4 linked regions of the Nodosilinea sp. E11 genome follow. The protein of the gene in region 3 interacts with the protein of the main gene of each other region in a pairwise test. Links are inferred from orthologs where the notes say so. Each region holds a gene or a part of one and is shown on either strand. Other genes may lie near its edges. The genes, in order: RRF56_RS16365, obgE, rplL and RRF56_RS08365.

Region 1 (7,741 bases), 1.2 Mb from region 3 along the record:
TAGGGCGAACACCGTTCGCCCCTACCGGTGGGGAATATGCAGCTAGGATTTAGGGCTAGACCCGCTACGATTCATCGTAGGGTTCGAGGTCGAGCAGGTAGACATAGGACTCTACTAGCTCAGGTCGCTGAAAGGCGATCGCCCGCAGTAAGTGCCAGTCTTGCAGCCCCTCAAAAGCGTTCTCGTAGGCATCGGTCTCTAGACGAGTAGCCAGCTCAGCCACCGTATCCGGTGTCATATCTGAGACGGTTTGCTGCGAAACATGTAGGCTTAGCATAGTCCTTTCCCCCTTGGTGACAGTTACCCCAGAGCGGCGCCATACCCCCTAAAGGGCCGATCCTCGATCGCAGCCTGAAGTCATTCACTCTGCTTCTATCCTAAAGGGTGGCTCAGGGGATTCTGCCCGGCCTGCCTCAAATCTTCGCAAAACCCACTAATCAACTCTATGACCTGGGGCGGAATTTCATGCCCCATAGCCAGTTCGTGCCAGGTCACCGGCTGGCCGTGGGCCGCCAAAGCAGCTCTGGCCTGCTGGGCGAGAGCTAGAGGCACCACCGGGTCGAAGGCTCCGTGCACCATCATCACCGGGCGGGGGCTAACCGGAGCCTGGGCCACACCGTGCAGATAGCCACTCAGAATAATCTGCCCCGCCAGGGGAATTTGCGACCCCACATCTAGCGCCATTGCGCCCCCCTGGGAAAACCCAGCCAAGAAGGTTTTTTCTAGGGGAATACCAGTGGTCTGGGGCAGATTCAGTAACCAGGTTTTCAACCGCGCTTGACTAGCTTGCAGATCGTCCTGGGCCGTGAAATCGTGGGGGCGACGAAAATCATACCCCGAAGGAAAGCCGTACCACATCCGCCCCCCAGGCGCTTGGGGATGAGGCCACGGCGCATCGGGAAAGACCATAGCCAGGTTGCTGAGCTTGAGAGCAGGCGCTAAGCCCACCAGGTCGGCGGCGTTGGCTCCCCAGCCGTGCAAGGCCACCAAACACCAGTCGGCGGTATCTGGACCATAGGTGAGCGCCTGAAGCGTTTGATCGGTAGGCAGCATAAGATCCTTAGGTTAGCGGTAGCGTTGACGGGCTGCCAGGCGCACCCGTTTTTCGGGGGTGAGTGCCTCGTAGCAGTGGGGGCAGCTGATCCCCGCTTCGTAGTGGGGGGAGGCTTTTTCGGCAGGGCTGATCGGATGGCCGCAGCCCAGGCACAGGTCGTGGTCGGTGGGTTGCAGATGGTGGTCTACGGCAACGCGCTCATCAAACACAAAGCAGTCGCCCTGCCACAGGCTGTCATCCTCGGGCACGGTCTTGAGATAGTTCAAAATACCGCCCTGGAGGTGGTAGACCTGCTCAAAGCCCCGTTCCAGCAGATAGGCAGTGGCCTTCTCACAGCGAATGCCGCCCGTGCAGAACATTGCCACTTTTTTGTGCTGAGCCGGGTCGAGGTGGTTGGCGACGTAGTCGGGCAATTCTCTAAAGGAGTGGGTTTGGGGGTTGACTGCGCCTTTAAAGGTGCCTAGCTCCACCTCGAAGTCGTTGCGGGCATCGATCAGCACCACCTCGGGGTCGGTGATCACCTGGTTCCAGTTGTGGGGATGGATGTACGTGCCGACCTCCTGCCGGGCAGGGTTGACCTCGGGCCGCCCCAGGGTGACGATTTCGCGCTTGAGTTTCACCTTCATGCGCTCAAAGGGCGCTGCCGCCGTGGTGGATTCTTGGTGGGAGAAGGGGCCAACCTCGGGATGGGAGTGGAGCCAGTCTAAAAGGAGATCAAGGCCCTGGCGATCGCCCGCTACGGTCGCATTCAGCCCCTCACTGGCCAGTAGAATCGTACCCCGCAATCCCCAGGCCAGGCAGCGTTCCAATAGCTCAACCCGCAGCGCCCCTGGCTCGCTCAGCGGCACAAATTTGTAAAAGGTGGCAACAACCCAGGTCATAGTGCGATCGCAGTGGGCAAAGTCATCATTATAGAAGCTCGGGCCGAGGTGGCGAGGGCGGTAGGAGACATCCAACCAGGCTTAGGCCTGATCAGGTATTTGCTCGGTATACCTCTGCCGCCGCCCGATGCAGCAGAGAGTGGCGAAAGATCAGGTCATCCATCGATTTGCCGTAGCCGCCGCCGATGACGCAGGCGACGGGGTAGCCTGCTTTAACGCAGGTTTCTAGCACGTAGCGATCGCGCCCGTAGATCCCCGCATTGGTCAGCGCCAGTTTGCCCAGCAGGTCATCGCGGTGGGGGTCAGCCCCGGCATCGTAGAGCACCAGGTCAGGCCGCACCTGGGCCAGCAGATCGGGCACATACTGCGCTAAACAGTCTAGATAGGCCTGATCTTCCATGCCCAATGCCAGGGGCACATCCAGGTCGCTGGCCTGCTTGCGGGCAGGAAAGTTCTCCTGGCAGTGCATGGAGAAGGTAAATACATTGGGATCATCGCGAAAAATCCAGGCGGTGCCGTCGCCCTGGTGCACGTCTAAATCCAAAATCAGCACTCGATTGACACGACCCTGCTGTTGCAATACACGGGTAGCGATCGCCAAATCGTTAAAAATACAAAACCCTGATCCGTAGTCAGGAAAAGCGTGGTGGGTGCCCCCAGCGGTGTTGCAGGCCAGCCCTCGCTCTAGGGCCAGCTTGGCGGTGAGAATGGTGCCCCCCACCGCCGTGCAGGTGCGCTTGACCAAAGCAGCACTCCAGGGCAGGCCAATGCGGCGCTGGGCCTTGGCATCGAGGGTGCCAAGGCAGTAGGCGTTCACATACTCACGGTGGTGAACAAACTCTAGCCAACTCTGAGGCGGTTCGCCGGGCTGATAGATCTGGTCGGGGGTAATCACGCCGTCGCGCAGCAGGCGATCGCGCAGCAGGCGAAATTTGGGCATCGGAAAGCGATGCCCGTCGGGCAGGGGGGCGACATAGTCGGGGTGATAGATAACCGGAAGCTGACTCAACACCCCAGGGGAAAAGTTTCTATATATCTACATGAATGATGACAGCGATCGCCGCTGTCGCACATCTAGGGCATGGGCGACGCTGCCCTCAGACCAATCTAGCGCCAGATCGGTACCCTCGGGCACTACCGCCGGAGCGTAGGGCTGCACCGCAGTGGCGGGCTTTGGCGGCGGATTCACCGGCTGGGGCCGAGACACTGAACGGCGCTGAGCCTGGGGAATAGGCCTGGGCTTTGGCGGCGGCGCAGTCGGCGCTGCCGGGGGCAGCTCAGAGGGGGTTTCAACAATTCTGAAGCCGGGCACTACCACCCCGTCACGCTGGGGTGAATAGGGAGCTAGACGCTTAGGGTGAGGTGGTCGGGCCGGGGTCGGAGCCTGGGCGACGGGGCGAGGACGCACCTTTTTGCGTTTTGGGCGGGCCGATGCCTTGATCTGCTGGGTCAGCACAAAGCAACCAAACCCACACAGGCCCAGCAGGCTAATCAGGCCCCAGGCCATCACCCCGCTAAATTGCGGCTCGGCCTCAAGAGGCTCGACCTCAATGGGCTCAACCTCGGAGGCGGATGCTAAGGATTGGGGTGTAGCAACGGTGATCGGGGCCTCGCGAACGGGCATATCTTTCACCGGTTCATTGAACATGAGGCCGTGGTAGGCGATCGCCGACACACAAACCAGCACCAACCACAGCCCCCCCAACAAGAACAGGGGTCGATAGGTCAGTAGCCGCGCCCAAAACAGGCCAGAGATCACCGCCGGATCGCGAGCCTCGGAGAAAGGCTCAGGGGGAGGTGGCACAGGGGGTCGAGAGAAGTGCTGGGCCATAACGTCACCTAGAGCCACCGGTTAATAAGCTCAGCGTCGCCAATGCTGCCAATTTCAATATCAAAACACTCAATTTAGAACCAATTGTAGGCGGTCTTGCCCGTGGTTACCAGCCTTGGGTGGTTGGCTGGGGGCGGCGCTATAGGTTCATGCTGCCCACGCTAGGGCTACCTCTATCGCAACACCATAGCAGGCACAAAATCTTGGGGGTTTTGGGCCACCCAGCCGGCGCTAGAGTTGAGTCGCACTTCAAAGAAGAGAAACGAGTTGGCCCCGCTCCGCGTCGTGCCCCCATTGCCATCACCGGGTGCGACAGCCCCCAGGCGATCGCCCTGGCGCACCGTCTGCCCAGCTCGAACATCTAGGTTGGCCAGGTTGGCGTAGCGGGTTTGTAGCCCCTGGGCATGGTTGACGACCACCAGGTTGCCGTAGATCGCATCAGTGCCAGCAAACGCGATCGTGCCTGGCCCCACCGCAAGCACCGCGTTGCTCGGCGGGCTAGCCAGAGCAACGCCTGTGTTAAATACCAGCTTGCCCTGGGCTGGGTCGGGCTGCCAGCCATAGTTGACAATTACCTGCGATCGCTGGGGTAGTGGGTAGCCCCCCAGTGGACTGGCTGACGCCGCCGGGGCCGAGGCGGTAGTGCGCACCCCCGGAAACCAGTTGACCCCTGGCACAAAAACGCTAGCGGGCACAGTGCTGACACAGCCATTGACCTCAAACAGCACATCGGCCCGGCTATTGTAGGCCTCGGCCACCTGCTGCCAGGTTTGCCCTGGGGCCACAGACACCCGCAGACCGTTGTAGGGCGGAATCAGCAGCTCTTCGCCAGGTCGCACAGCGCCCCCTTGGACGGCGGCATTGAGCCCCATGATGGTGGCGGGCAACAAACCGTACCGTTGAGCAATGGTGTCTAGGGTTTCGCCCTGGGCAACCCGGTGACGGGTCAGCCGCGACAGCACTGGTTGAGGACAACGTGACGAGGTGGTTGGGGCGGTAGTTTGGGCGATCGCCCCAGGTAGCAAGGCCCCCTCTAACACCAAGGCGGTGGTCAGCCCCGTGAGCAGCATCGCTGGTTTCATCGCGCTCAGCCAACTACAAGTTAGATAGAGATGGGTCGCCCGCTGTGGGGTCCATCGCTGAAGCCCAAACGGGCCTGAGCTGGGAGCGGCCCAATTGAGAAACCAGTGTTTTATAGAATCGTAAACTGCCATGACGAGTCGCGTTTCAATCCACCTTGACTTAGCCCCATGCCCCAAAGGGGTACAGCCCCTATAATAGGCAAGACAGCCTCGATTGCTCAGGGGTTGCCTCCGATTTTCCGAGGCACCGTCTAACCCTGCGATATTATTCTCTTCAAAGAGTGTTCGTTAGAGTATGACCATTCCCAGGGGCCAGGCCGCTTGGTTACATAGCTCAGGGCAGCCTCAGCAAGCCAAGGCGGGCGGCCAGGTTACACAGGCACAGTAGCAGAGGGCAAAGACATGAACTCGTTGCCAAAGCAGGTTCCCCAGCAGGTTATGTGGATAGCGGCAGCCCTCATGGTCGGGGGCGGTGCGGGTTGGGCCGGTCACAGCTATGTGTCGCAAGCGAACCTGTCTTCCGCCTCGGCTGAAGCGGCCCCAGGGCTGACCGCTGAGACAGCTCCTGCCCTTAAAACATCACTCATTCAGAGCGCTGATCCACCCTCTGAGGCGTCGGCCTCAGCCCAGATGGGGGCTAGCCAAAATTTTATTGCTCTAGCGGTAGAGCGGGTTGGCCCTGCGGTAGTGCGCATTGACGCTGAGCGATCGGTGCCCAATATGACCCCCGACGCCTTTAATAACCCGTTCTTTCGGCGGTTTTTTGAAGAAGAAATACCCCCCTCGAACCTGCCCGATCGCCTAGAGCAGGGCACTGGCTCAGGGTTTATTCTCTCCGCCAGCGGTCAAATTCTCACGAACGCCCACGTGGTAGAAGGGGCTAAAACCGTAGAGGTAACCCTGCGAGACGGGCGCAAGTTTGAGGGCCGCGTCGCCGGGGTCGACTCCGTTACCGATGTCGCCGTCGTCAAAATCGAAGCGGAGGATCTGCCAGCGGTGCAGCTGGGCAGCACCCAAAACCTGGCTCCGGGGCAATGGGCGATCGCCATTGGCAACCCCCTCGGCCTCGACAACACCGTCACCGCTGGCATCATCAGCGCTCTGGGCCGCAGCAGCAACCAGGTGGGCATTCCCGACAAACGTGTGCAGTTCATTCAGACCGATGCCGCCATCAACCCCGGCAACTCCGGTGGGCCACTGCTCAACGATCGCGGTGAAGTGATCGGCATGAATACCGCCATTCGGGCCAACGCCCAGGGCCTCGGTTTTGCGATCCCGATCGAAACCGCCAAGCGCATTGCCGATCAGCTGTTTGCCACCGGCCAGGTGCAGCACCCCTTCCTCGGCATTCAAATGGTGGAGCTATCCGCCGAAATGGTCGAGCGCATCAACGCAGAGCAACAGCTCAACCTTAAGCTCGACGATGACGACGAACCCGGCGTGCTGATTGTCGGCGTGATGCCCAATAGCCCAGCCCGCGCCGCTGGGCTAGAAGTTGGCGATGTCATTCGCGCCATTGAGGGCGTGCCCGTAGACAGCCCCCCTGATGTGCAAGCCCAGGTAGAAGCCAGCGCCATCGGCGATACCCTCACCCTCGAAATTCACCGCGATGGCCGCGACCAAACCATTGCTGTCAAACCCGCTGCCATGCCGTCTGATCAGCGGTAGCGGGCAGGGAGAAGGGTGGCTAGGGTTAAAGAGCCAGGGGAGAACTTGCCCCTAATCGATGGGTTTGGCCAGCCTCGCCCCGGTACGCAAAATTTGCCCGGCCAGCACCGCCGCGCCAAAGCCGTTGTCGATATTGACGACGCCAATGCCCGCCGCACAAGAATTGAGCATGGTGAGCAGGGCCGATAGCCCGTTAAAGCTGGCTCCATAACCGACGCTGGTGGGCACGGCCACAATGGGGCAGTCGGCCAGCCCAGCCACCACGCTGGGCAAGGCCCCTTCCATGCCCGCGACCACAATTAGTACGTCTACGTCGCGAATGAGCTGGCGGTGGCGCAGCAGGCGATGCAGCCCCGCTACCCCCACATCCCATAGCCGCTTGACCTGAAACCCGCTCAGCTCGGCGGTGACGGCAGCCTCTTCGGCCACGGGTAGGTCGGCGGTACCCGCCGTCAGCACCCCAATAATGCCAGGGTGCTGGGCCTGCCAGTGCAGCGGTACCAGAGCACAAATGCGGGCCATCTCGTAGTACAAGACCCCTGGAATCTGCTGCTTGACCTGAGCGAACACCTCGGGTTCGATCCGAGTCGCCATCACGACAGGGTTGTGCTGATGCAGGCTACGCATGATCTGCACAATTTGGTGAACGGTTTTGCCCGGCCCCCAGATCACTTCGGGAAAGCCGGTTCGCAGGGTGCGATGGTGATCGACCTTGGCAAAGTCGTCAATGGGTTCAAAGTCGAGATATTTGAGCTGGTTAAAGGCAGCATCAGGGCTGAGCTGACCTTGAGAAACAGCGCTGAGTAAAGCACGAAGAGCGTCGGGCTGGGTCACAGGGGAACCGGGGCAGGGTAGAAGGGCAGAAATAAACAAGCAGGTAAACCATGGCTGGCAGCATTAGGCCAGATCAGGGTTGGGGAAAATGTCACAGGGTTGACATATCCAGGCTACCTCAGTGACATACTCGCCCCGTACATTAATGATTAATCGTTCACTCCTCAACACCACAAGCGCCGGAGCTAGCTCCGGCGCTTTTTTGTCTTTGGGCATCCGGAAAGCCGGAGGGCAATTCTGTATTAAGTAGCCAGGCTCCAATCCTAAATCCTGTTTGGTCACCCCCCGGTTCAGCAGGGCGCATGCTGTGCGCCCTACGGCTTGGCCGTTGGAGAATCGGGGTTAGGCAATTCGGATTTGGTGTAACTCCATAGCCTGCCGCTGGCTGGGC
Region 2 (7,834 bases), 3.4 Mb from region 3 along the record:
CAGGCCGGGCCGATCGCGGAAGGTCGCAAAGGCGCGATCGGGCAACCCGATCAGCGGCAGCGGGTCTAAGGTTGGGCCGTCCTGGGCTTGTCGCTGAAGCACGACCACGTTGAGCGGGGCAAAGGTAGCGGCGATCGCCGCCTCTGGGCTGATGCAGCGCACCTGTTCGTCCTCACCGCCCAGGGTTTCGCAGACCTTGAGCTGGTAGCGGTAGGGCAACTCCAGGTCGAGAATCAACTGGCCCAGGGCAGCGGGGGTATGGGTAGGGTCGGTGAGTACGGCGATTAACTCATCCCCCCGGCCCAGGGCAGCCATCAGTTCATCGGTCGATCGGCCATGAACACTAATCAACGTTGCCCCTTGCCAGGGCAGTTTCAGACGGCTAAAGGCCAGCTGTACCGAACTCAGGTGCGGGTGAAAGGTCAAGCTCTCGGCGGGGAGCTGTTCGAGTAGCAGCCGTCCCAGGCCAAAAAACAGCGGATCGCCCGAGGCCAGCACAATGATGGGGCCAGTATGATCAGCGGCGAGCCGCTGACGCAACCGATCGAGGGTGGTTTGTAGGTCATCTAGCGACCAGGTCTCAGCGATCGCATCGGCAAAGTAGCTGAGGTGGCGACGGCTCCCCACCAGCACAGCGGCTTGATCGATCAGGGTTTGTACCCTAGGGGCCAAGCCTGATCGACCATCCATACCGACGCCCACGACTTGAATCGGGGTCATGGCTGTTGTTCCCAGGCCAAGACCAGCAGAGCGTTGAGCATGGCGGCAGCCACTGGCGATCCCCCCTTGCGCCCCTCTACCCGAATCTGCGGCACGGCGGTCTGGGCCAGGCGCTGCTTCGACGCGGTAACCGCCACAAAGCCCACTGGCGCACCAATGACCAGGGATGGATGGACGGTACCGGCGTCAATGCGATCGCATAGCGCCATCAGCGCCGTGGGCGCGTTCCCAATCACCACCAGAGCCTCAGGATATTGCTCTAAACACCGCAGCAGCCCCGTCTCCGTACGAGTGCGCCCCGGCTCAGCCGGATCGCCCACCGTCACCGCCGTCAGCAGCGGATTTTGAAAGGTGCGCTCCACTAGGCCCACCACCCCCTGGCGCACCATCGTCACATCGACAATAATGGGGCCGCCCTTAGCCAAGTGCTGGATGGCAGCGGCGATCGCCCCCTCGCCAAAGGTCACCAACTGCTTAAACTCGAAGTCGCCAGTACTGTGAATCACCCGGCGCACGACGGCATACTCTGCCGGGGTAAACGAGTGAGCCCCAAACTCTTGATCGATCAGCGCAAAGCTTTCTTCTAAAATAGGGCTTTGCCAAAGCTTCGCCATGGAATACTCGCCGTAGGTCATAGAGCTGCTAAGCCGCCAGTTCCGGCCTAGGACGTTCTATCATCCCACAGTCCCTAGTCCAAATGATTCATGAAAACAGACGTTGGAGGCTGTCATTCCCGCGAATGCGGGAATCCAGTTGGAAGTAGGTTGCTTCGCATAGATTCCCGTTTTCATAGGAATGACGGGCATTGCCTTAGGGTTGTGAATAATGCAGGCTAGCTTGATCAGCTCATTGTCTATCTCCCCCTCACTGCTTACCCTTTACCCATCTACGCCCTTCTCCCCATGCCCGCCTACTATTTCTGGGGTGATGACGATTTTGCCCTGCAAACCGCCGTCCACGACCTGCGCCAGCGCACCCTCAATGAGGACTGGGCTAGCTTCAACTACGACGTGATCCCGGCCGATGCTGCCAATGGCCCCGCCGAGGCCCTCAACCAGGCCATGACGCCCCCGTTTGGGCAAGGTCAACGGCTGGTGTGGCTGGTGAATACGGGCCTGGGTCAACGCTGTCCTGAGCCCGTGCTGGCTGAGTTCGAGCGCACGCTCCCCAAAATTCCTGACACCACAGTACTGCTGCTGACCAGTGTCGCGAAGCCCGATGGTCGAGCTAAATTTACTAAATTTTTTAAGACCTGGGGTGAGGTACGCGAATTTGCCACCATCCCTCCCTGGAAGACCGACCAGATTCACCAACAGGTGGCGGCGGTGGCCAGCGATCGGGGTATGGCTCTAGAAGCTGGCACCGTAGATCTGTTGACAGAAGCAGTAGGCAACAACACTCGCCAACTCCACCTAGAACTAGAAAAGCTAGCCCTCTACTGGGGTACAAACCCCCAGCCGATTCCTCCCGCCGCCGCTGCTGAGTTAGTAACGGTATCGACTCAAACTAGCCTAAAACTTGCCCAGGCCCTCAAGCAGGGCGACACTTCCACAGCCCTGGGGCTGGTGAGCGATCTGCTCGATCGCAACGAACCGGCCCTGCGCATGGTCGCAACCCTGGTTAGCCAGTTTCGCCTGTGGCTGTGGCTCAAGGTCTTGGCCGGGGTGGCTAGCGATGCTGAAGTGGCCGCCGCCGCCGAAATTGCCAACCCCAAGCGCATCTATTTCTTAAAGCAAGAGGTGCGATCGCTAAGTTTAGCCCAATTGCAACAGAGTCTGCCTTTGCTACTAGAATTAGAATCTGACTTAAAGCAGGGCCGAGATGAGCGCGCCATCCTCCAAACAAAAGTCATAGAACTCTGTCGAGTGTTTAAACCGGGCAGCCTCTAGCCCAAGGTTTGGAACTCATGGGGGGCCTGACCCGTCTGGGCTGGGAGACCCTTTTGGGTTAAAAGACACAGCATCTACGCCGGGGTCAGCACCCTTACCCTACAAGAGTGGTTTAATTCCCAGCGGTTTTAAGGTTATCGGAGCATGGAATTGGAGCACGGGACCATTCTGGTTAGAACCAGCACAGGAGAGACACACCTAATGATTCATCGATTGATTAACGTTTTACCCCTGTCTAATCGCACCCTGGCCTTAGCGGCGGTGGTGGCTAGCCTCACCGTCCTAGCGGGTGGTGCTGGGGTACCGAGTCCCGTAGCCGAGGGCGTTACCCTCGGGGCTGTAGCTCAAGCCCAAGATAGCGGCATATCACCGGAAGAAGTCATGGGCTATGCCGCCTCGGTGTTAGAGATGGATAGCCCCCGCAACGAGGCTTTTAGCCAGATCAAAACCCTGCTGACGGGCACAAGTCACGATATCAACGCCATTGATATGTCGTGCACAGGAACAGCCAATCTCAACCAGCTGCCCCGCGCCCTGCGCAACAACGTGCGCACCATTGTGGTCAACTACTGCAACCAAGCCAGCACCATTGTGCAGGCCAATGGGCTGACGGTGCGGCGATTCAACGCCATCACCGCGGCCCACCCCCAAGACCCATCCCTAGCCGAGCAAATTCGCACGGCGATGGTACAAATTCAGCAGTCCCAGGGATCTTCCCGCTCGGTTAACGGCGACACGAACTAATGCAATTTATTGATCAGGCTGAAGTTGAGGTAATTGCCGGTGACGGGGGCGATGGCATCGTCGCCTTTCGGCGAGAAAAGTACGTGCCCGCCGGTGGGCCAGCAGGAGGCAACGGTGGCCCTGGAGGGTCAGTCTATTTGCGAGCGTCTGGGCAACTCCAGACGCTACTCGACTTTCGCTATGCCCACCGATTTAAGGCCGACGATGGCCAGCGCGGTGGTCCCAAAAACATGACCGGGGCCACGGGGTCCGATTTATATCTAGAAGTGCCCTGCGGTACGGCCATCTACGATGCCCACTCTGACGAGTTGCTTGGCGACTTGGTGACAGCAGGGCAGGTACTCTGCGTTGCTCAGGGCGGTAAGGGCGGTTTGGGTAACCGCCACTTTCTCAGCAACCGCAACCGCGCTCCAGAGCATGCGTTACCAGGTTTGCCTGGCGAAGAACGTCGCCTGCGCCTAGAGCTCAAGCTGCTAGCCGAAGTCGGCATTGTCGGCCTGCCCAACGCCGGCAAGTCGACGCTGATTGCGGCGCTGTCGGCAGCACGGCCCAAAATTGCCGATTACCCCTTTACCACCCTCATTCCCAACCTAGGAGTAGTGCGTCGGCCAACGGGCGATGGCACGGTGTTTGCCGACATTCCAGGGCTGATTGAGGGGGCTCACCAGGGGCTAGGACTGGGCCACGAGTTTTTGCGCCACATTGAGCGCACTCGGGTACTACTGCACTTAGTCGACGCCACCGCTGAGCACCCTGTCGAAAACTTCCACACCATTCAGCAGGAACTGGCGGCCTACGGACGCGACTTGATCGATCGCCCCCAGGTGCTGGCTCTCAACAAAATTGATGCCCTCACCGCCGAAGATTTGGCTGAGCTAACTCAACAGTTTGAAGCCCTAGTGCCGGGGCCAGTCTATGCAATTTCGGCGGTGGCGGGTACCGGCACCGCACCCATGTTGCAACACATTTGGACTCTGCTCGATCATGCGGCTGCTGTTGCCGCTGCCGCTGCCGCCGCTGCCGCCGTGGCAACCCCAGACTTGTCTCCCCCAGAGCAACTGCAAGATGCCTAATACTGAATCCTGTTTGGTTGCCCTCGGTTCAGCAGGGCGCATGCCATGCGCCCCTACGGTCTGGCCGTTTGGGAATCGGGGTTATGCAATTCGGATTGGGTACAAGACAAACACTTACCCCAGGGATACTTGGTAAAAAAAGCTACCATCTTGCCCGCACTGCCGTTACTTAGGTTGCCCTCCCCGGGCATGCTAAGGCTGTGTTTCAGCAAGGTTTGAGCTTTGGCTATGAGCGTTCCTGTCTTTTCGGCACTGTCTGAGGATAAATCTGCCCTTGCTCCCCTGATCTGGCCCTGTTGCCCCCTTCAGGGGTTAACTCAAGCTGAGCAACAGCAGCAGCGCAGCCTGGCAATTTCGGCATTAGCGCTCATGGGGCCAGGCAGCATACCTGCCTGGGAAGAGGCTGCGCAGATGGCCGCTCAATTACTGCGAATGCCCCTGGCGGTGGCCACCCTAGCGCACGGCCCCACAGAATATATTCGAGCCGCCTACGGGTTGTCTTCGTTGGGTGTGGGCAACCCGCTGTCGCAGCAACGGCAACTGCCCCTAGAGCAAGGGCTGGGGCTTTACATTTTAGATAGCGAACAGCCGCTGCTGTTGCCCGATACTACCGATAACCCTGTTGTGGCTCAGAGTCAATGGGTTAGCGCCTACGGTATTCGAGCCTATGGTGGCGTACCTTTGATGACCTCCGAGGGCATCTGTATTGGCACCCTGGCGGTGATGGACATGCAGTCGCGCTCGTTCAGTGAGCAAGAGTTGGGGGTTTTGGCCATGGCCGCTCGCTGGGGCATGAGCGAATACGAACGCCAGCAGGCGACCTCCACCACGGCAACCGCGAAGCTAGGGCTAAGGGTATCCCCGGGTGGCCAGATCTCGGCCATGGCCACTCCGCCCCTAGAAGCGCTGATCAATGCCGTGCGCCTGAACTTGATCAACCAACTTACCCAAGATTTACGCAGCCCGCTGACGACGGTGCTGGGCATGGCCACAATGCTAAGCCGGGAAATCTATGGCCCCCTGACCGAAAAGCAGCGAGAATACACCGACATCATGTGCCACAGCAGCCAAACGCTGATGGCCCTGGTAGACGAAATTCTAGAACTAAATACCTCCCAGCCGGAGCGGCCCGATCTGGTGCCCACCTCCGTCGATATTGCCACCCTAGGCCAGCAGGTGATTACGGCCCTTACGCCCCTGGCCGAGAAAGCCGCCCAGACCTTGAGGTTTACGATAGAACCGGGGGAACACCACTGGATTTTAGACCAGCGCACAGTGAAGCAAATCTTGTACCACCTCATCTTTAGCATCATGCAGGTGGCTGGCGACAACAGTGATCTCTGTGTGCATGCCTGTCGTCGAGGTGAAGCACTTTCGCTAGTGATGTGGTTGGCTAATCCGTGGCTGGGGGAAGGGCTACCGAGCGAAGTGCTGACTGTGTTTCAGCCCCCGACCGATAGAGATGATTGGATACAGACCATGCCCCTGCCAAACGCTAGCTCTGCGCCTCAAGAGCTTTTGGGGCTGTTGCTCAGTCAGCACTTGGCCCAGCGTCACGGTGGGCAGATTAGGGTGCAGGGTAGTGCAGACAGCGGCTGCCGACTGGCAGTATTGCTACCCGTTCTCGATGGGGCAAAGGTACGGGCTGAGGCCACCCACGTTGCAGCTGAGGTAGGAGTACTGCGCTAGCACTTGCGGCGTAGATACAGCGGTATAACCCCACTCTAACTCTGGGTCTCGGGTTCGCTTGCGCTGTCAAGGTTGAACGTTAGGGTGACTGTTCACTCTCCAGGGAGTAAGGCATCACAGCGGCATGAATTTCTGCTGTTCTAGCTGTAGCCAGTCTGGTTGAGACAGTTCCTCAAGGACGTTCGAACGTTCAAACGTGCTTGAGGTTTCTGGATGTCCTAACCCAGGTGACTATGGCTATAGTTCTGCCCTATTTACGTAAGCTTAACCAGAAACCGGTCTTGTCTTAAGCTTAGCCCGACACTATGACAACGTGGTGCAGGCGTTGACAGGGTGATTAGCGTTCAGGTCAGAGGCTAATCCGTTGTTTTTAGGCAATAGTCATTGCTCCACCGTTAGCAATGACTATTGCCCCATGCTTGCCCTGGTCGTTCTGTCGGCGCTCCGTCATGGGGCGTTTCTGCCGTGCAAAACACAACCCCTGGGCGATCGCCAGCCGCCCATGCCCCAGAGCGCATTTTAATTATTGATGACGAAGACTTGATTCGTGAAACTGTGGCCTTGGCCCTGACCGATGAGGGCTATCAGGTGGTGGCCATTGAATCGGGGCAGCTTGCCCTGGATTTAATCTTTGCGGCAGCTAACGATCGCGGGCCAGGGCAAACGATTGATCTGGCAATTGTTGATTTGATGTTGCCCGGTGTCAACGGGCTGGATATTTGTCGGCTGATGCGTCACCACAACCTAGACATACCCATTTTAATTTTGAGTGCCAAGGCCACCGAGATGGATCGGGTGGTGGGCTTAGAGGTGGGAGCCGACGATTATCTCGCAAAACCCTTTGGCATGCGGGAGCTAATTGCTCGCTGCCGAGCGCTATTGCGGCGACACCAGTGGATGCTCTCGCAGCCCGATACTGCTGTCTTAGCCTATAGAGATATTGTTCTTTACACAGCAGAGTTTAGGGTGATCGTGGGGGGGCAAGAGGTCAACCTTTCGCCCAAGGAGTTTCGCATTCTAGAACTGTTTTTGCAGAATCCGCATCGGGTTTGGTCGCGGGAGGAGCTAATTCAGGTGGTATGGGGGGTCGATTTTGTGGGCGATCGCAAAACCGTTGACGTCCACATTCGCTGGCTGCGAGAGAAGATTGAGGCCGATCCGGCCAATCCCCAGTACGTGACGACGCTGCGAGGGTTTGGCTACCGGTTTGGGTGAGCGGGTAGCCGATGGCAAGCATGAAAGCGGAGGAAGGGTTTGCGATATGATCGAGAAGGTTTGAATCCTCAAGGGGAGGTAGATTTTGCGAGAGATTTTGATTAGCGTGGGCGTGTTGGCGGCCTGCCTGCTGGTGCTAGTGGTAGCTCAGTTTACTAGCCCTCAGCCAGAGGCAATGGCCTCTAATCTAGGGAACGTTGAGGTGGCCGAAACGGCAGCTACTCTAACCGATACAGCGACCCAAATTGCCCAAGCCGCCGATTTAGCTCCTAATACTTCTGCTGAGACTGCTGACGCTATGACGAACCCCACCGAAGAAACCCTGGTTACGACTGACTCTGGCCTCCAGTATGTAGATGTGGTGGAAGGCACTGGAGCCATGCCCCAGGCTGGCCAACGGGTTACGGTGCACTACACGGGCACCCTTGAAGATGGCACTAAGTTCGACAGCTCCCGCGATCGCGGACGGCCTTTTAGCTTTCAGATCGGTGTCGGCCAGGTGAT
Region 3 (7,636 bases):
TTAAAACGTCTATAGATATTTTTGAAAAAGGTTTTTATAGCCATAGTCACCTAGATTAGGACATCCAGAAATCTTAGAAACGTTTGAACACTCAAACGTTCCTAGGGAAAAATGAATTAACCGGACTGGCTACAGCTATACTACGCTTTTTGATTGAGAATTACCATAAATACTAGTTAGATAATGCGCGTTTACAGGTTGTTATGCTTTTAGTTTTCAGGGTCGTCTTTTTGCAACCTTGACTCAGAGCTTTACTGGACAAGTTGCCATTTAGTTCATATACCTGACAACTTATGGGAGGCAGGGAAACCCTATGAAAACTATTCCCCGGCTAGCCGGCGATCGACAATGACTGCGGGCTGTTATTGACCAGGTTGCCTCCTAACTGGCGACAGGGACTCTGCCAAATGCTCAAATAGTTACAGTCCTCTAAACTTATTTAATTTCTATGAAAGCGATTATTCTCTCAGGTGGCAAAGGAACGCGCCTCCGCCCATTGACTTATACAGGAGCAAAGCAACTTGTCCCTGTAGCCAACAAGCCAATTCTATGGTACGGAATTGAAGATTTAGTGAAAGCCGGCATCACAGACATTGGTATTATTATCAGTCCTGAAACTGGGGCTGAGGTTCAGGCCAAAACAGGTGATGGGGAACGCTTTGGAGCTCACATTTCCTACATTCTCCAGGAGAAGCCGGCTGGCCTAGCTCACGCTGTTAAGGTAGCTCAACCATTCTTGGGAGATGCTCCATTTGTCATGTATCTTGGAGACAATTTAGTTCAGAGTGATTTAAATATATTTCTGGATGAATTCAAAACCAAACAGTTAGACGCGCTTACTTTGCTATGCAATGTACCAAATCCTACCGCCTTTGGGGTGGCTGAGGTTGATCAGAGTGGACGAGTGTTGAGACTTGTCGAAAAGCCAAAAATTCCACGATCAAATTTAGCGCTTGTCGGCATCTATTTATTTAACAATAGCATTCATGAGGCGATCGCCAATATTCAACCCTCTGCACGGGGAGAGCTAGAAATCACTGATGCTATTCAGTACTTAATCAACCATGGAAACCAAGTCGAGGCTCGACAGATCCAAGGCTGGTGGCTTGACACGGGGAAAAAAGATGACCTTCTAGAAGCTAACCGCGTGATCCTTGATACTTGTCTTGTCGCTGCAAACCATGGCGAGGTTGATAACCAAAGTCAGATCATTGGGCGAGTTCGGATTGGGGAACGTTCTAAAATTAAGAACTGCACGATTCGAGGCCCGGTCGTTATTGGCGAGGATTGCGATATTGAGAACTGCTTTATTGGCCCCTATAGCAGTATTGCAGACCAGGTTGTGATATTAAACGCTGACTTAGAACACAGTGTCTTACTTCAAGGTGCTAAAGTTCTCAATATTCAGCAACGAATCGTAGATAGCCTAATTGGTCAACGCGCACAAATTAAAGAAGCACCCCAGCGACCAAGGGCAGTCAGGCTCATGATTGGTGATGATAGTCAGGTGGAGCTGGCTTGAATTACCTTAAGGTGTTTAAACTTTTTTTGACCTATACCGAATAAATAACCGTATGATTACCTCAGGGCAGAAATCAAACCGATCTCAAGAACCTAGATCCCCTAGAAAAATATTGATTACAGGGGGTGCTGGGTTTATAGGTTCTAATTTCGTTCACCATTGGCATGAGACGTATCTGAGCGATCGTATCGTCGTACTCGATGCTTTAACCTATGCAGGAAATCTTAACAACCTCAAGGATTTAAACGGTTCTTCACAATTTCGGTTTGTACAGGGAGATATTTGCGATCGCCCTTTACTTGATCAGATTCTGGCAGAAGAATCAATTGATACTATTGCCCACTTCGCAGCAGAGTCTCATGTCGATCGCTCAATCTTAGGCCCAGATGCTTTTGTACGCACTAATGTTGTGGGTACGTTTACGTTGCTAGAGAGCTTTCGGCAACACTGGCTAGGCCGAGGAAAGCCTAAGGATGATCGTTTTCTACATGTATCGACTGATGAAGTTTACGGCAGTTTAAGCGAGAATGATTTGGCTTTTAGTGAGACAACTCCCTATGCTCCTAACAGCCCATATTCTGCATCAAAAGCGGGAAGTGACCATTTGGTGCGCTCATATTTTCATACCTATGGAATGCCTACACTGATCACAAACTGCTCCAATAATTACGGACCTTATCATTTTCCTGAAAAGCTAGTTCCACTCACATGCATTAATATTTTGATGGGTAAGCCTTTACCCATTTATGGAGATGGTCAAAATATCCGGGACTGGCTCTATGTTGGTGACCACTGCAAGGCTATTGATTGCGTTATACACTGCGCCCCGCCGGGAGAAACTTATAATATTGGAGGAAATAACGAAGTTAAAAATATTGATTTAGTCGCTATGCTCTGCGATCTTATGGATGAATTGGCGATAGATTTGCCGGTTCACCCAGCTCGCCAACTCATTACATTTGTTAAAGATCGACCTGGGCATGATCATCGCTATGCAATTGATGCGACTAAAATCCGTACAGAATTAGGATGGACGCCTTCCGTGACAGTTGATGAGGGCTTACGTCATACTGTTCAGTGGTATCTTACTCACCCTGAATGGTGGCAGCCACTACTCTCCCCTGCTTATCAGGATTACTACAAAACGGTCTATGCTTAAGGTGCATCCCTTATGGATTGAGTCCTAGTTCTAAAGATTAAAGTTTGCGAGCCAAGGGCTAAGTTTACGCCGTGAAGTACTGAACAAGTAGCAAGATGCGCCGATAGATGATCGCCTCTTGCTCGGCCTTGGTTGAAGGTCAACTACAACGGAACTATCAGTCGTTGCCGGAGAAGGCTCGTCGTCGCTATGAGGCTATTAAAGCAGCGACGGGGTACCCGAGAGTTAGTACCTAATACCAAATCCGATTTGGTTAACCCCGGTCCATAATCAGGAAACCCGTAGGGCATAGCATGCTATACCTCTACAAATCGGGGTGCTCATTCGGGGTTCAGTATAGCCATCGCCAGAACCGTTAGGACATGACCGATACCCCTAAAGCGATGGCTATACGCCATTGCGCCATCCCAGTTTTTAACCGGAGCAGAGGCCGATGTCCTAAGCGCAATGGCTATCGCTATATAAGGCAGGGAAAAGCAGCCCTAAAAAAGTAGCTCCCCGTAAATTACGGGGAGCTACAGTTTACTGTGCCCTAACGGGCAAGCGTTAAGTTACTTGACAGTAACTTTAGCCCCAGCTTCTTCAAGCTGTTTTTTAGCGTCTTCAGCATCGTCTTTGGTGACCGCTTCTTTGATCGCCTTGGGAGCAGCTTCAACCATTTCCTTGGCTTCTTTCAGACCCAAGCCGGTCAAACCACGCACCACTTTCAGAATGGCGATCTTCTTGTCGGCGGGCACATCTTCGAGCACGACGTCAAATTCGGTCTTTTCTTCTTCGGGCTCAGCAGCAGCGGCAGCACCGCCACCCATCATACCGGGGGCCATCATCATCATACCGCCGCCAGCAGAGGCAGAAGCATCGACGCCAAAGGCCTCTTCAATTTGCTTGACTAGCTCAGAAGCTTCTAGCAGGGACAGAGATTTTAACTGTTCGAGAATTTCATCAGTTTTAGCAGACATAGTTACCGGTTAACTCCTGGTAGAAAAACAATTAAACGTGAACAAACTGAGTAAAGACGTGCCTAAGCCGCATCTTTTTCGGACACTGCCTTGATGGCGCGGTTGAGCGAGGCAGGTACCTCTTTGATACCGACGGCCAGCTTGGTTGGCACCGCATTGACGCCCACAGCCACCCGAGTCGGCATCGCCTTCATCGCCCCGGCCAGACGAGCCATAAGCTCTTCTTTGGTAGGTAGTTCGGTGATGGCCTTGATCTGGTCTTCATTAAGGGCCTGACCTTCCATGACACCGCCCCGTAAAACGGTTTTTTTGGTGTCTTTTTGGAACGCCTGGTACTCCTTAATTGCCCCGCCAAAGTCTTCTTTAACCAGCACAAAGGCTGAAGAATCCTTGAGGAACTCGGTGATAGGCTGCCAGTCGTCGTTGCCATCGACAGCGATCCGCATCAGCGTGTTTTTGGCAATCTTGCACACAGCGCCCTTGGGACGCAGCCGATTTCGCAGGTTGCTAATTTCAGCCACGGTTAGCCCTTTGTAGTCAATCACAAAGGCTAGCTGAGCTTCTTCTAACAGAGCCTGAATTTCGGTTACCAGCTCTTTCTTATTTGCTAGGGTTCTCCCCATGTTGATCTCACCTCCTTTAAAGTTGGGGATAGGGAAACTTAATTACCCAATCCAGGTCTGGGCCAAGCTGTTGCCAGCTATGGCAACTAAAAACAAACCCCGACAACCATGCCGGGGCAGACCAACAACCGACTATGCTCAGCCCAAGGCAAAAGCACTTCAGTCATTACGTCAACCTCGGCAGGGTTTATGCAGCGCCTAGCTGGCACCTGCTGTCTACGGTCGTCTATGCGATTGTTGGGGATTAGTTCAGCTTGTCAGTCTCCTGGTTGGTTTGGGTAAAACTGAGGCCACCTGGTGACCAATCTAGGCGATATCGCCCAGTTTTAGGTCACGCAGAGAGTTAACGTCAAGGCGGATGGATGGGCCCATGGTAGAGGCAAGAGCCACCGTGCGCCAATAACGGCCTTTGGCACCGGAAGGACGATTACGATCAATGGTCTCTTGGAGAGCCTTGAGATTGACCAGTAAGTCTTCGGCAGTAAAACTTGTCTTGCCAAACATAACATGGACGATGCCTGTTTTGTCGGCGCGAAACTCAAGCTTACCTGCTTTGAATTCGCTAATGGCCTGAGGCAGATCGAATGTAACGGTGCCGCCCTTGGGAGAAGGCATTAGACCACGGGGGCCTAATTGACGACCCAGCTTAGCCACCTGCGGCATAACGTCAGGGGTGGCAATCAGCACGTCAAAATCCATCATGCCTTTTTGGATTTCGTCAATCAGCTCTTCAGAGCCAGCTAGGTCGGCACCCGCTGCTGTAGCCTCAGCCACTTTTTCACCTTTGGCAATGACCGCGACTCGAATTGTCTGCCCGGTACCTTTGGGCAAGATCACCGTGGTACGCAATTGCTGGTCGGTATACTTGGGATCAATGCCGAGGCGAATGTGTGCTTCGGCTGACTCAATAAACTTAGCCGTGGCCGTTTCTTTGAGCAGCTCTAAAGCTTCCATCGGTTCGTAGAGCCGATCTTCTATCTTGGCCTGGGCTTCGCGCAGGCGCTTGGATACTTTAGCCATAGTGTCTCCTTGGGGTCAAACGAAGCTAGGCTTCTTCCCCGTAGTATGAACAATTGAGATGTGAGCAATCGAAACGTTTCTGGTCTGTGACTAGGTACTAGCACCTAGTCAGCAACGGTAACACCCATGTTGCGGGCAGTACCTTCAACGATATTCATGGCAGCATCAATATCGTTGGCGTTGAGGTCAGGCATTTTGGTTTCGGCAATCTCTTTGAGCTGAGCTCGGGTAATAGAGCCAACCTTCTTAGTACGAGGTTCACCAGAACCACGTTCAATACCAGCCGCTTTCTTAATCAACACCGAAGCCGGCGGGGTCTTGAGGATAAAGGTAAAACTACGATCTTCAAAGACCGAAATTTCAACCGGTACTACTAGGCCAACCTTGTCTTGGGTGCGGGCGTTGTATTCTTTGCAAAACGCCATGATGTTGACCCCATGCTGACCCAGAGCGGGACCAATTGGGGGAGCTGGGTTTGCCTTTCCAGCAGGAATTGCCAGCTTAATTAACGCTACGACTTTCTTGGCCATTAATTAACTCTCTTTTTCCACTTGGTTAAATTCCAGTTCTACTGGGGTGTCACGCCCAAAAATAGACAGCAAAGCCTTGAGCTTACTGCGTTCAGGGCTGACTTCTACCACTTCGCCCTCAAAGTCTTTAAAAGGACCTGAGAGCACGGTGATTTTATCTCCAGGAGACATATCGACTTTGACGATGGGCTTTTGCTCTTCGGTGCGCTTAAAGATGCGCTTGACTTCACTCATCCCGAGCGGCATTGGCTTGACGTGGCCGCGACCACGACCGTAGGCGCGACGCTGCTCGGCCCCAACGAAGTTGATTACGTGGGGAGTATTTTTGACTACCGACCAGGCCTCATCATCCATGAACATGCGCACCAGCACATAGCCAGGGAAAACTTTTTCGTCAATATTTTGTCGACTGCCATCTTTGCGAAGCTTAACCGCTGGAGTTTGGGGAATCTCGACCTGAAAAATACGATTGACTACATCGAGTGTGCCAATGCGCTGTTCAAGATTGAGTTTGACGCGCTTTTCACAGCCAGAGGCTACCTGAACAGCATACCAACGAGCTTTACGTTGATAAAATTTGGCCGCCTCCGCGTCAGCCCCATCGGCTTCAGAGGTCGCCGATGATTCCGATGACTCGGTCTCTAGCTCGGCGTCTAAAGCATCATCAAGGGAAGCATCGTCGTCATAATTAAAGTCTTCTGATGTAAGCGCCATTAGAATACTTGCCCCGAAACCCACCCAAACAGACGGTCAACAAGATAGATCAGCGTTGCGGAAAGGCTAACCATAAGAATGACGGCGGCAGACTCACTGATGAGCTGCTGCCGACTCGGCCAAACCACTTTGCCTAGCTCCTCTTTGGTGCCCTGGAGAAAGGCAACGACGCTAAAGCCTTCCTCAGCGGTAGACTGAGCTGCTGCTGACTTACCTTTGGACTCTACTGCGGCGTCTTTTTTAACCACTGGTTTGGCTCCTGTTGGCGCTGGTCCGAACTGAACTAACTGGGAACAATGAATGAGCAAACCCGCTTGCCCTGACCTAATCGCTTCTGCTTAGAAGAACTAGACTTGGCAACTCGGTGCCCTGGCTTATTCTCGAGTAAAAGGCAGTGACAATATCTACGCCTCATATCGTCCTGATAGACAGGAACTAAGAGATTTGGATACTGCCGCTGCCACAACTCAGCGCGCCCTGGAGGACTCGAACCCCCGACATCGGGTTTTGGAGACCCGCGTTCTACCAACTGAACTAAGGACGCATGCAGCCAGGTGCTTAACACCAGAACCCAGCTTGATCAATTCTAGTTGATCGGGCGATCGAAACGCTGCTTTAAGCGAGTTGCTTTGCCCACGCGATCGCGAAGATAGTAGAGCTTGGCCCGGCGAGCCTTACCCCGACGCAGCACAGTAATGCTGGCCACTTTAGGCGCGTGGAGCAGGAACACCCGCTCTACCCCAACCCCTTGGAAAATCTTTCGTACCGTGATGGAACGATTGATACCGCCGTTGCGCATGGCAATGACGGTGCCCTCGTAAGGCTGGATCCGCTCTTTACCGCCCTCCTGAATGCGCACGCCAACACGGATGGTGTCGCCGACGTAAATGGTAGGGAGGTCAGTCTTTAACTGCTCCGCTTCAATCGAGCGGATGATTTCCTCTGCGTTCATAGGGCCTGCAAATGTGCACGGTCTACGATTATAGACTATCAAGTGCTTTAGTCAAAGCCCAAAATAATGTTTTTTGTTTTGGGATTGCGGTTGATCTTTTGCAAGGCCTAGCTGGGCATAATGCGGCCTCCCTGGGCATAGTGGTATTAAGCATGCG
Region 4 (7,964 bases), 3.1 Mb from region 3 along the record:
AATGGTGAAGTCGGCAGCTCTAAAGGAATAAATCGACTGGTCTGCATCACCAACGACAAAAACAGAGCGGTGATTCCAGTCTTTGTAAGTCGCGATCGACTCACCATTGGTGGCCAGCAGGCGAATCAGATCGTACTGGGTGCGGTTGGTATCCTGATACTCATCTACCAAAATGTGGCGAAAGCGCTTGTGCCAGTAGGCCAGCACCTGCTCGTTCTGCTGAAACAGGTGCACCGGCATCAAGATCAGGTCGTCAAAATCGAGAGAGTTGTTTTCTGCCAGGGCCTTTTGGTAGAGGCGATAGACATCGGCGATCACTCGCCCCCGATAGTTAGGCTGCTCCCGCTCTAGGTCATCGGGCGTCAGGTTTTGGTTTTTGGCGTTGCTGATGGCGAAACGTACAGAGCGGGGGTTAAATTTTTTGTCATCGAGATTTAGGGTCTGGGTGACGATGGTTTTGACTACGCCCTGGGCGTCAGACTCGTCAAAAATTGAGAAGTTTTTGGTCCACTGGTAGCCCGCCGGATGCTGGTATTTCTCAATGTCGAAGCGCAGAATGCGGGCACAGAGGGCGTGAAAGGTGCCAATCCACAGATGCTTGGTGATGGATTTATACACCTGGGATCTGAGCTTGGTCTGATCGTACGGGGGCAGCGCCGAGAGCGATTTGCCAAAGCGAGCCTGGGCATCTTGCTCGGCAAATAGCACCTCAATCCGCTCCTTCATTTCTTTGGCGGCCTTGTTGGTGAAGGTGACCGCCAAGATATTGTCGGGGTCGGTCTTGTGGGTAAGCACCAGGTTGGCGATGCGGTAGGTGAGCGCCCGAGTTTTGCCTGACCCGGCCCCAGCTACCACCAGTAGCGGCCCACAGTAGTGCTCGACAGACTGGCGTTGGGCGGGGTTGAGCAGGGCGAGAAAGTCAGTCATCGGTAGCCGGTTAGGGTTTTTGCCTATTAAGTATGACACCCGGTGCCCTGAGAGGGTGAGCCGCCTGACTGTGAGCCTGGATTAAGCCCGATCTGAGGGCTGGGAATCACCCGGTGTGGCAATGCAGCCTTGCTCCCAGATCGGGCACTGAACTGCCCTGGCTAACTCGATGAACTAGGGGTGCTGGCCGCAATTTGCCGCAACAGCAGAACTTGCCAATAAGGTATGGGGGCCAAGAGAACGGTGCCGCTGCCTTCAAAAATATTGACCAGAAATTCGCCAGAGGTCATCGACCCCAGCAAAGACTTCGTGGCTTGTTCGACCCGATAGGTGATGGAGCCGGACCGGGCGATCGCAAAATTGCCGTCTACCACCAGACGGTCGTTTTGGAGTGTGACCGTTTCCACCGGCCCCTGGGCCACCATCACCACCTTGCCGGTGCCTTTGACCTTGGTTTGAAACAACCCCTCACCGCCCACCAGACCGGTGACGAGTTTATTGCGTTCAGTCGAGACCTCAATGCTGCCGTCGCTGCTCCATTGACATCCTCACCACCCAATCGCTAGGCGATATGGGTGGTGATTCCTTGAGTCGCCCCAAAGATTTCCTGCTTCACAGCCAGCCAGCTAGACTGAGTGACCTCAGCCCCCGCCGCCTCGACTCCACAGGCAATTTCGACCACCCGTTGCCCACGGGCAGAAATAACTTGAGCCGCTGCCACATCACGGGGCTTAATTGACCCGCAGTTGTGGCAGTGATGAATCCGGGTTGAGAGGTCTTTGCGTACCTCTGCCCTGCAATCAGGACACTCTTGGCTAGTGCCCCGTGCCTCAACCTTGCCGTAAAACACATCGCGCTTAACGCACACCCAGGGCAGGACTTGGTTCGTAAATTGACCCAGCCCAGCGTCTAGCATGTGCTTACCCAGCATCCCTTTGGCCATGATGCGGAAGTCGAGATCTTCGACAAACACCATCCCTGCCTCGTCACAGAGGTGATGAGCCAGCTTAAAATGCCAGTCTTTGCGCGTGTCGGCAATGCGTTGATGGACTCTCCCAATCCTCTTCTGGAGCTTCAGCCAGTTAGCTGACCCCTGTTGCTTCCTCTTTAACCTGCGTTGCAGCAATTTCAGCTTGCGGTGCAGTTCATTGAAAAAGCGAGGTCGCTTGACCTGCTCTCCATCAGACGTCGAGAGAAAGTATTCCAGCCCAACATCAATCCCCACCGGATGTCCATGGGGCATCGTGGCGGGAATAGCAACATCAGCCTGGAGGCTAAGCATGACGAAATAGCCCGATGCCTTGCGGACGATCCGGGCCTGTTTCACCTCGAAGCGGTCCGGGATCTCCCGCGACCAGCGCACCTTCACCAACCCTAGTTGAGGCAGCTTAATCCCTTCTGGTGTGATGCAGTGCTTGAGCATCTGAGGGAAAGAAAAAGACCGCATCCGGTTTGGCTTTTTGAACCGAGGGAACCCCGACCGCTTCAACCGCCACGACTCCCAGGAGGCTTCCAGCTTTCTAATGACCTGCTGGAGGACCTGGGCGTTGACAGTCTTGAGCCGGGGGAATGCCGCTTTCGCTGCCGTCAGCGACTTGCACTGACGAGCATAGTTAGGAAATGGTGCATCGACTGGCAGAATAAACTCCTGCCGAATCGAACACGCATTTACCGGAGACTTGCGAGAATCCAGCCAGTCTTTACGTTCCCGCAGCGCAAAGTTCCAGACATTGCGACACACATCTAGGATGTCCTCAATCCCTGAAACCTGCTCGGCAGTTGGCTCTAGCTTGAATTCCCACGTCATATTCAGCATAGAGTCATTGTAACCTAAGAAATGATCGACTATTTCTTAGGGGTGACTGATTGCTCCCCCTGGTTGCCCGCCGCTTCACCACCCCCCAAGCCTTCGTCTATGGGCGGAGCACTGCGGCGGAACCTGGTAGATTGTTGAAGGTTGATAGAGCTTGGCCTCTCTAGTTATCCCCAAGCTTGCCTACCCTGCTCGATCTCACCACCGCTATAGCCGCAGCAGGGCAAAACCGTGGCTGGCTACCCTCCCCTACATATGGGGTGACCAAATTCTATTGTTTCTCAAACATCACTAGATGTAGACCGGCAGATCGGCTAACCTAAGGGGCAGCTTGGGTGCCTAGGCAAGATTGCTCTAGCCCCAGGAATACTCAAAATGATAAAATTGTACTAACGAGCCGCTGCGCCATGTCCTTTGTTGGTCTCCATATCCACAGTGCCTACAGTCTGCTCGACGGGGCCAGCCAGCTACCCCAGTTGGTGGAGCGGGCCAAGGAACTGGGTATGCCGGCGATCGCCCTTACCGACCACGGCGTCATGTATGGCGCGATCGAGCTGATCAAAGTCTGCAAAGGGGCAGGCATTAAGCCGATCATCGGTAACGAGATGTACCTGATCAACGGCGATATTTCGCAGCAGCAGCGCCGCCCCCGCTACCATCAGGTGGTGCTGGCCAAAAACACCCAGGGTTACAAGAACCTGGTCAAGCTCACCACCATCTCCCACCTGCAAGGCGTTCAGGGCAAAGGCATTTTCTCGCGCCCCTGCATCAACAAAGACCTGCTAGAGCAGTACCACGAAGGGCTGATCGTCACCAGCGCCTGCCTCGGTGGCGAGGTGCCCCAGGCGATTTTGCAGAAGCGGCCTGACGTGGCCCGCAAGGTGGCCCAGTGGTACAAAGACCTGTTTGGCGAAGACTACTATCTCGAAATTCAGGATCACGGTTCTCCTGAAGACCGGGTGGTGAATGTGGAGATTCTCAAGATCGCCCGCGAGCTGGACATCAAAGTCATCTGCACCAACGACAGCCACTACATTTCTTGCAACGATGTGGAGGCCCACGACGCCCTGCTCTGCATTCAGACCGGCAAGCTGCTGACCGAAGACAAGCGCCTGCGCTACAGCGGTACCGAGTATGTCAAATCTGCCGATGAAATGCGCCTGCTGTTTCGCGATCACATTGAGCCGGAGGTGATTGAGGAATCGATCGCCAACACCCTCGAAGTCGCCGAAAAAGTCGAAGAGTACACCGGCATCCTCGGCCAGTCGCGCATTCCCGACTTCCCCATTCCCCCCGAGTTCAACGAAGACGCCGGGGCCTACATGGGCCATGTGGCGCGGGAGGGGCTGGTTAAGCGGATGAAGGCGGTCAGCTATGGGGAGATTGAGCAGGAATACCGCGATCGCCTCGAATACGAAATCGAGATGATGATCCAGATGGGGTTCCCCACCTACTTTCTCGTCGTGTGGGACTACATTCGCTTTGCCCGCGACAACAACATTCCGGTCGGCCCTGGTCGCGGCTCGGCGGCGGGGTCGCTAGTGGCCTACGCCATGGAAATCACCAACATCGACCCCATCCACCACGGTCTGCTGTTCGAGCGATTCTTGAACCCCGAACGTAAGTCGATGCCGGATATTGACACCGACTTCTGCATCGATCGCCGCGACGAGGTGATCAAATACGTCACCCGCCGCTACGGCGAAGAACGGGTGGCCCAGATCATCACCTTCAACCGTATGACCTCCAAGGCGGTGCTGAAGGATGTGGCGCGGGTGCTCGACATCCCCTACGCCGAGTCGGATCGGATGGCGAAGCTGATCCCCGTGGCGCGGGGCAAGCCCACCAAGCTTAAGGTGATGATCTCCGACGACACCCCCGCCCCCGAGTTCAAGGAGAAGTACGACAACGACCCCCAAACCCGCCGCTGGCTCGACATGGCCCTGCGGATCGAAGGCACCAACAAGACCTTCGGCATGCACGCCGCCGGGGTGGTGATCTCCAAAGACCCGCTGGATGAAATTGTGCCCCTCCAGCGCAACAACGACGGCCAGGTGATCACCCAGTACTACATGGAAGATGTGGAAGCCCTGGGCCTCCTCAAGATGGACTTCCTGGGCCTGCGCAACCTGACCATGATCCAAAAAACCCTGGAGCTAATTGAGGCCACCCACGGCACCAAAATCGACCCCGACGACCTGCCCATGGATGACCCCGCCACCTACAAGCTGCTGGAGCGGGGCGATCTGGGCGGCGTGTTTCAGCTAGAGTCATCCGGCATGCGCCAGATCGTCAAAGATCTCAAACCCTCGGGTCTCGAAGACATCTCCTCGGTGCTGGCCCTCTACCGACCAGGGCCACTGGATGCGGGGCTGATTCCCAAATTCATCAACCGCAAGCACGGGCGCGAAAAAATCGACTTTGCTGACGAAATTCTCAAACCCATCCTCAGCGAAACCTACGGCATCATGGTCTACCAGGAGCAGATCATGAAAATTGCCCAGGATATGGGCGGCTACTCTCTTGGCCAGGCCGACCTGCTGCGGCGGGCCATGGGTAAAAAGAAAATGTCGGAAATGCTCAAGCACCAGGAAAACTTCGTCAATGGTGCCATGGAGAAAGGCGTTGCCAAAAAAGTAGCCACAGAACTTTGGGACCAGATGGTGAAGTTTGCAGAGTACTGCCTCAGCGCCGACACAGAGTTACTGACGCTGGAATACGGCCCCCTTACCATCGGCGAAATTGTCGCCAAACGCATCCCCTGCCATGTGTTCAGTGTCGATGAGCAGGGCTATGTGTATACCCAGCCCATTGCCCAATGGCACGATCGCGGCCAGCAAGAGGTGTTTGAATACCACCTCGACGATGGCACCACCCTCCGCGCCACCGCCGACCACCAATTTATGACCGAGACCGGGGACATGATGGCGATCGACCAAATCTTTCAGCGTGGGCTAGAGTTGAAGCAGGTCGAGCCCCCCTGGCCGAAAGTGCTGCGGTGCGCGTGAGATGTACGACGTTGAGTTTACGCAGGGTGCTGTTGATGATCTGCGATTTCTGAAGAAGAATGAGCAGCAGCAAGTAATTGCTGGCATTGCAAGCCAGCTTTTGCATGAACCTAATGTCGAGACACGAAACCGTAAGCGCCACGCCTCCACCCCAACGATTTTCCAGAGTGGGAACTGAGACTGGGCAAGTATCGCGTTTTCTACGATGTTGAGCCAATTGTAAGAATTGTTAAAGTTGAAGCTATTGACTATAAAGAAGGCAACCAACTATTTATTCGTGGAGAGCCGTACCAGCTATGAAAACTGTCTCTCTGTTGGATGTATTGGCTCCCCTAGCAGAGTTATTAGAGCAGGCTCAAGAAGAAGCCCTAATTTTGCAAACTCCTGATGGCAAAGAGTTTGTCCTGGCTGCCCTCAACAACTTTGCCCACGAAGTAGAGCTAACTCGACAAAATCCAGCATTAATGGCGCTTCTTGATCGGCATGGACAAGAAGAATCGACAGTTAAGTTATTAAGCTTAAAAGCTCAGCTTGGCTTGGATTGCTGATTGCCTGACACATCTCTATTGTAGATTGGGTGCAGCGTAGCGAAACCCAACGCTCGCCGAGGATTTAAGGCTGAAGATGAAGGAAATGAGCAGTGGATAAACTGACCGAATATCCTCAGATTATCAAGAAGATTTTGACTGAACATGCGGAAATTTGCGATCGCTACCCCAATCCCAACATCAAAAAGCTTTTGATTCTTGATGAGGAAAGAGGTCATTACATTTGGATGACCCTGGGCTGGCAAAAGGGAGAACGAATTGCTGGCATGACTATTTATGCCCGCGTTCTTGACGGCAAATTTTGGATTGAGGAGGACTTGACCGAAGAAGGCGTCGCTACAGATTTAATGCGAATGGGAGTCGCTAAGGAAGGTATTGTTTTAGCTTTCCATGAACCCAACATGCGGCAGTACACAGACTTCGCTGTAGCCTAATCAATTTCAGGTAAAAACAGAAAGTAAGTAAACCTTTCAATTTGGGGGCAATGGTCAAAAAATAGTTAAATAGAGCAAGATAAGGAAGCTGAAATATCCGTCCTTAATCTCCATTAACACTTGAGGCAGTTATGGCTGCCCCGTTAGCGGGTAAGGCCAAGGTAAACCCAGCTAAACTCGAAGCGGTATTGTTACGTCTATAGCGATCGCCAGAACCGTTAGGACATTTCCTGTAGCCCTAGCGCAATGGCTATACGCCGTTGCGCTGCTCCAGTTTTTAACCGGGACAGTGACCATTGCCCTAAGCGCAACGGCCACCGCTATATAAGCAACACTGTCAGCAGGCCAGTGGAACCTTGAGCGCCTAACCACTGTCGGATGTCGCGAGTTCTAAAAACCTTGATGCGCTCATGCTCTAGGCAATTGTCTAGGACTGTTTTTCCTATCAGACTCAGGAGAGTTATACGAAATCCGAGTTGGGAAACCCCAATTCATAATCAGAAACCCTGTAGGGACGTAGCATGCTATGCCCCTACGAATCGGGGGTATGCAGTTAGGATTTGGTCTTAGTTGTTATTCCAGCGAGAAATTTGTAAGGTGACGGCGGGGGGGCAAGGGTGTGCGTCATCATTTTGTCGGCACCTCTAAGGGCTCAACAGGCCCGTTTGCGAAACTAAGCGCCGACTAACCATTGTCCTTGCTGCACGATGGAGAATCGCTTCAAAGAACAGCAAATTGATTTATTCAGTGACCGCACCTCAACCGGCATGGTGTCGGGTGTTGCTGAGTTGAGGCAGAAATTTCGTAAGGGCAAACGGCCCTTTGCCCTTACGAGAGACGTTGCATTTTGACTCCCCCCTTTACCCAGCAGTCCCTTTCGCGACAGATGGCTGCGGTTGTGGTTCGTGGCGTTGCCCTATGGCTTGCTTAGCTGTAAAACATCTTTTGCCATGGAAGGATATGAAAAAATGTTGATTTCCTGTCATAAAAGTCCAGAGCACTTCTTTTCTCTGAAAAAGCATGGTATAAGATTTTCAAGAGAAGTACTGCAAACAAGTACTTCTCTATGGTTCTCTTATTAAAGAATAAATAGCTTTCTTGAGCCAAAAGCCAGTTTATCAAGCCGTTTCACTTCGCTTGCTAGCAAGCGAAGTGAAAAATGTTTGATTAGTTTGGGCATTGTCAGCCAAGGAACTGGAAGATTGAGCAGGCTAAAGCTTTTGTGTTGTTTCCT

Evidence for each region.
Region 1: the proteins of rplL (region 3) and RRF56_RS16365 interact in binary tests that used the Escherichia coli proteins (3 or more experiments, as listed by UniProt). The link is inferred for Nodosilinea sp. E11 from one-to-one orthologs.
Region 2: the proteins of rplL (region 3) and obgE interact in binary tests that used the Escherichia coli proteins (3 or more experiments, as listed by UniProt). The link is inferred for Nodosilinea sp. E11 from one-to-one orthologs.
Region 4: the proteins of rplL (region 3) and RRF56_RS08365 interact in binary tests that used the Escherichia coli proteins (3 or more experiments, as listed by UniProt). The link is inferred for Nodosilinea sp. E11 from one-to-one orthologs.

Annotation. Positions count from the first base shown.
Region 1 is NZ_CP136520.1:3,209,294-3,217,034, reverse strand. The notes cover bases 1-2,891. They hold RRF56_RS16365 (rhodanese-related sulfurtransferase), read right to left. Parts: upstream 1,936-2,891; coding sequence 1,066-1,935; downstream 1-1,065. Other genes in these bases: RRF56_RS16360 (histone deacetylase), read right to left, coding at 2,027-2,875; RRF56_RS16370 (esterase), read right to left, coding at 373-1,053; RRF56_RS16375 (DUF2555 domain-containing protein), read right to left, coding at 65-277. In the rest of the region: RRF56_RS16355 (hypothetical protein), read right to left, coding at 2,972-3,739; RRF56_RS16350 (M23 family metallopeptidase), read right to left, coding at 3,940-4,848; RRF56_RS16345 (HhoA/HhoB/HtrA family serine endopeptidase), read left to right, coding at 5,251-6,516; nickel pincer cofactor biosynthesis protein LarB, read right to left, coding at 6,568-7,350. UniProt on the Escherichia coli protein: Catalyzes oxygen-dependent 5-hydroxyuridine (ho5U) modification at position 34 in tRNAs, the first step in 5-carboxymethoxyuridine (cmo5U) biosynthesis.
Region 2 is NZ_CP136520.1:1,025,408-1,033,241, forward strand. Bases 2,406-5,389 are described here. They hold obgE (GTPase ObgE), read left to right. Parts: upstream 2,406-3,352; coding sequence 3,353-4,426; downstream 4,427-5,389. Other genes in these bases: holA (DNA polymerase III subunit delta), read left to right, coding at 2,406-2,609; RRF56_RS06935 (DUF4168 domain-containing protein), read left to right, coding at 2,811-3,353; RRF56_RS06945 (GAF domain-containing sensor histidine kinase), read left to right, coding at 4,655-5,389. Outside these bases: precorrin-6y C5,15-methyltransferase (decarboxylating) subunit CbiE, read right to left, coding at 1-720; RRF56_RS06925 (precorrin-8X methylmutase), read right to left, coding at 717-1,334; more of holA, read left to right, coding at 1,623-2,405; more of RRF56_RS06945, read left to right, coding at 5,390-6,115; RRF56_RS06950 (response regulator transcription factor), read left to right, coding at 6,581-7,330; RRF56_RS06955 (FKBP-type peptidyl-prolyl cis-trans isomerase), read left to right, coding at 7,416-7,834. UniProt on the Escherichia coli protein: An essential GTPase which binds GTP, GDP and possibly (p)ppGpp with moderate affinity, with high nucleotide exchange rates and a fairly low GTP hydrolysis rate.
Region 3 is NZ_CP136520.1:4,430,502-4,438,137, reverse strand. The notes cover bases 1,937-4,722. They hold rplL (50S ribosomal protein L7/L12), read right to left. Parts: upstream 3,641-4,722; coding sequence 3,233-3,640; downstream 1,937-3,232. Other genes in these bases: rplA (50S ribosomal protein L1), read right to left, coding at 4,570-4,722; rplJ (50S ribosomal protein L10), read right to left, coding at 3,703-4,263; rfbB (dTDP-glucose 4,6-dehydratase), read left to right, coding at 1,937-2,681. Outside these bases: RRF56_RS22050 (glucose-1-phosphate thymidylyltransferase), read left to right, coding at 449-1,522; more of rfbB, read left to right, coding at 1,575-1,936; more of rplA, read right to left, coding at 4,723-5,283; rplK (50S ribosomal protein L11), read right to left, coding at 5,388-5,813; transcription termination/antitermination protein NusG, read right to left, coding at 5,817-6,527; preprotein translocase subunit SecE, read right to left, coding at 6,527-6,775; rplS (50S ribosomal protein L19), read right to left, coding at 7,114-7,479. UniProt on the Escherichia coli protein: The binding site for several of the GTPase factors involved in protein synthesis (IF-2, EF-Tu, EF-G and RF3). Is thus essential for accurate translation.
Region 4 is NZ_CP136520.1:1,350,951-1,358,914, forward strand. Bases 2,835-5,948 are described here. They hold RRF56_RS08365 (DNA polymerase III subunit alpha), read left to right. Parts: upstream 2,835-3,147; coding sequence 3,148-5,748; downstream 5,749-5,948. Also shown: DNA helicase PcrA, read right to left, coding at 1-927; RRF56_RS08355 (AIM24 family protein), read right to left, coding at 1,089-1,448; RRF56_RS08360 (transposase), read right to left, coding at 1,490-2,743; RRF56_RS08370 (hypothetical protein), read left to right, coding at 6,045-6,296; RRF56_RS08375 (XisI protein), read left to right, coding at 6,389-6,730. UniProt on the Escherichia coli protein: DNA polymerase III is a complex, multichain enzyme responsible for most of the replicative synthesis in bacteria. This DNA polymerase also exhibits 3' to 5' exonuclease activity. The alpha chain is the DNA polymerase catalytic subunit.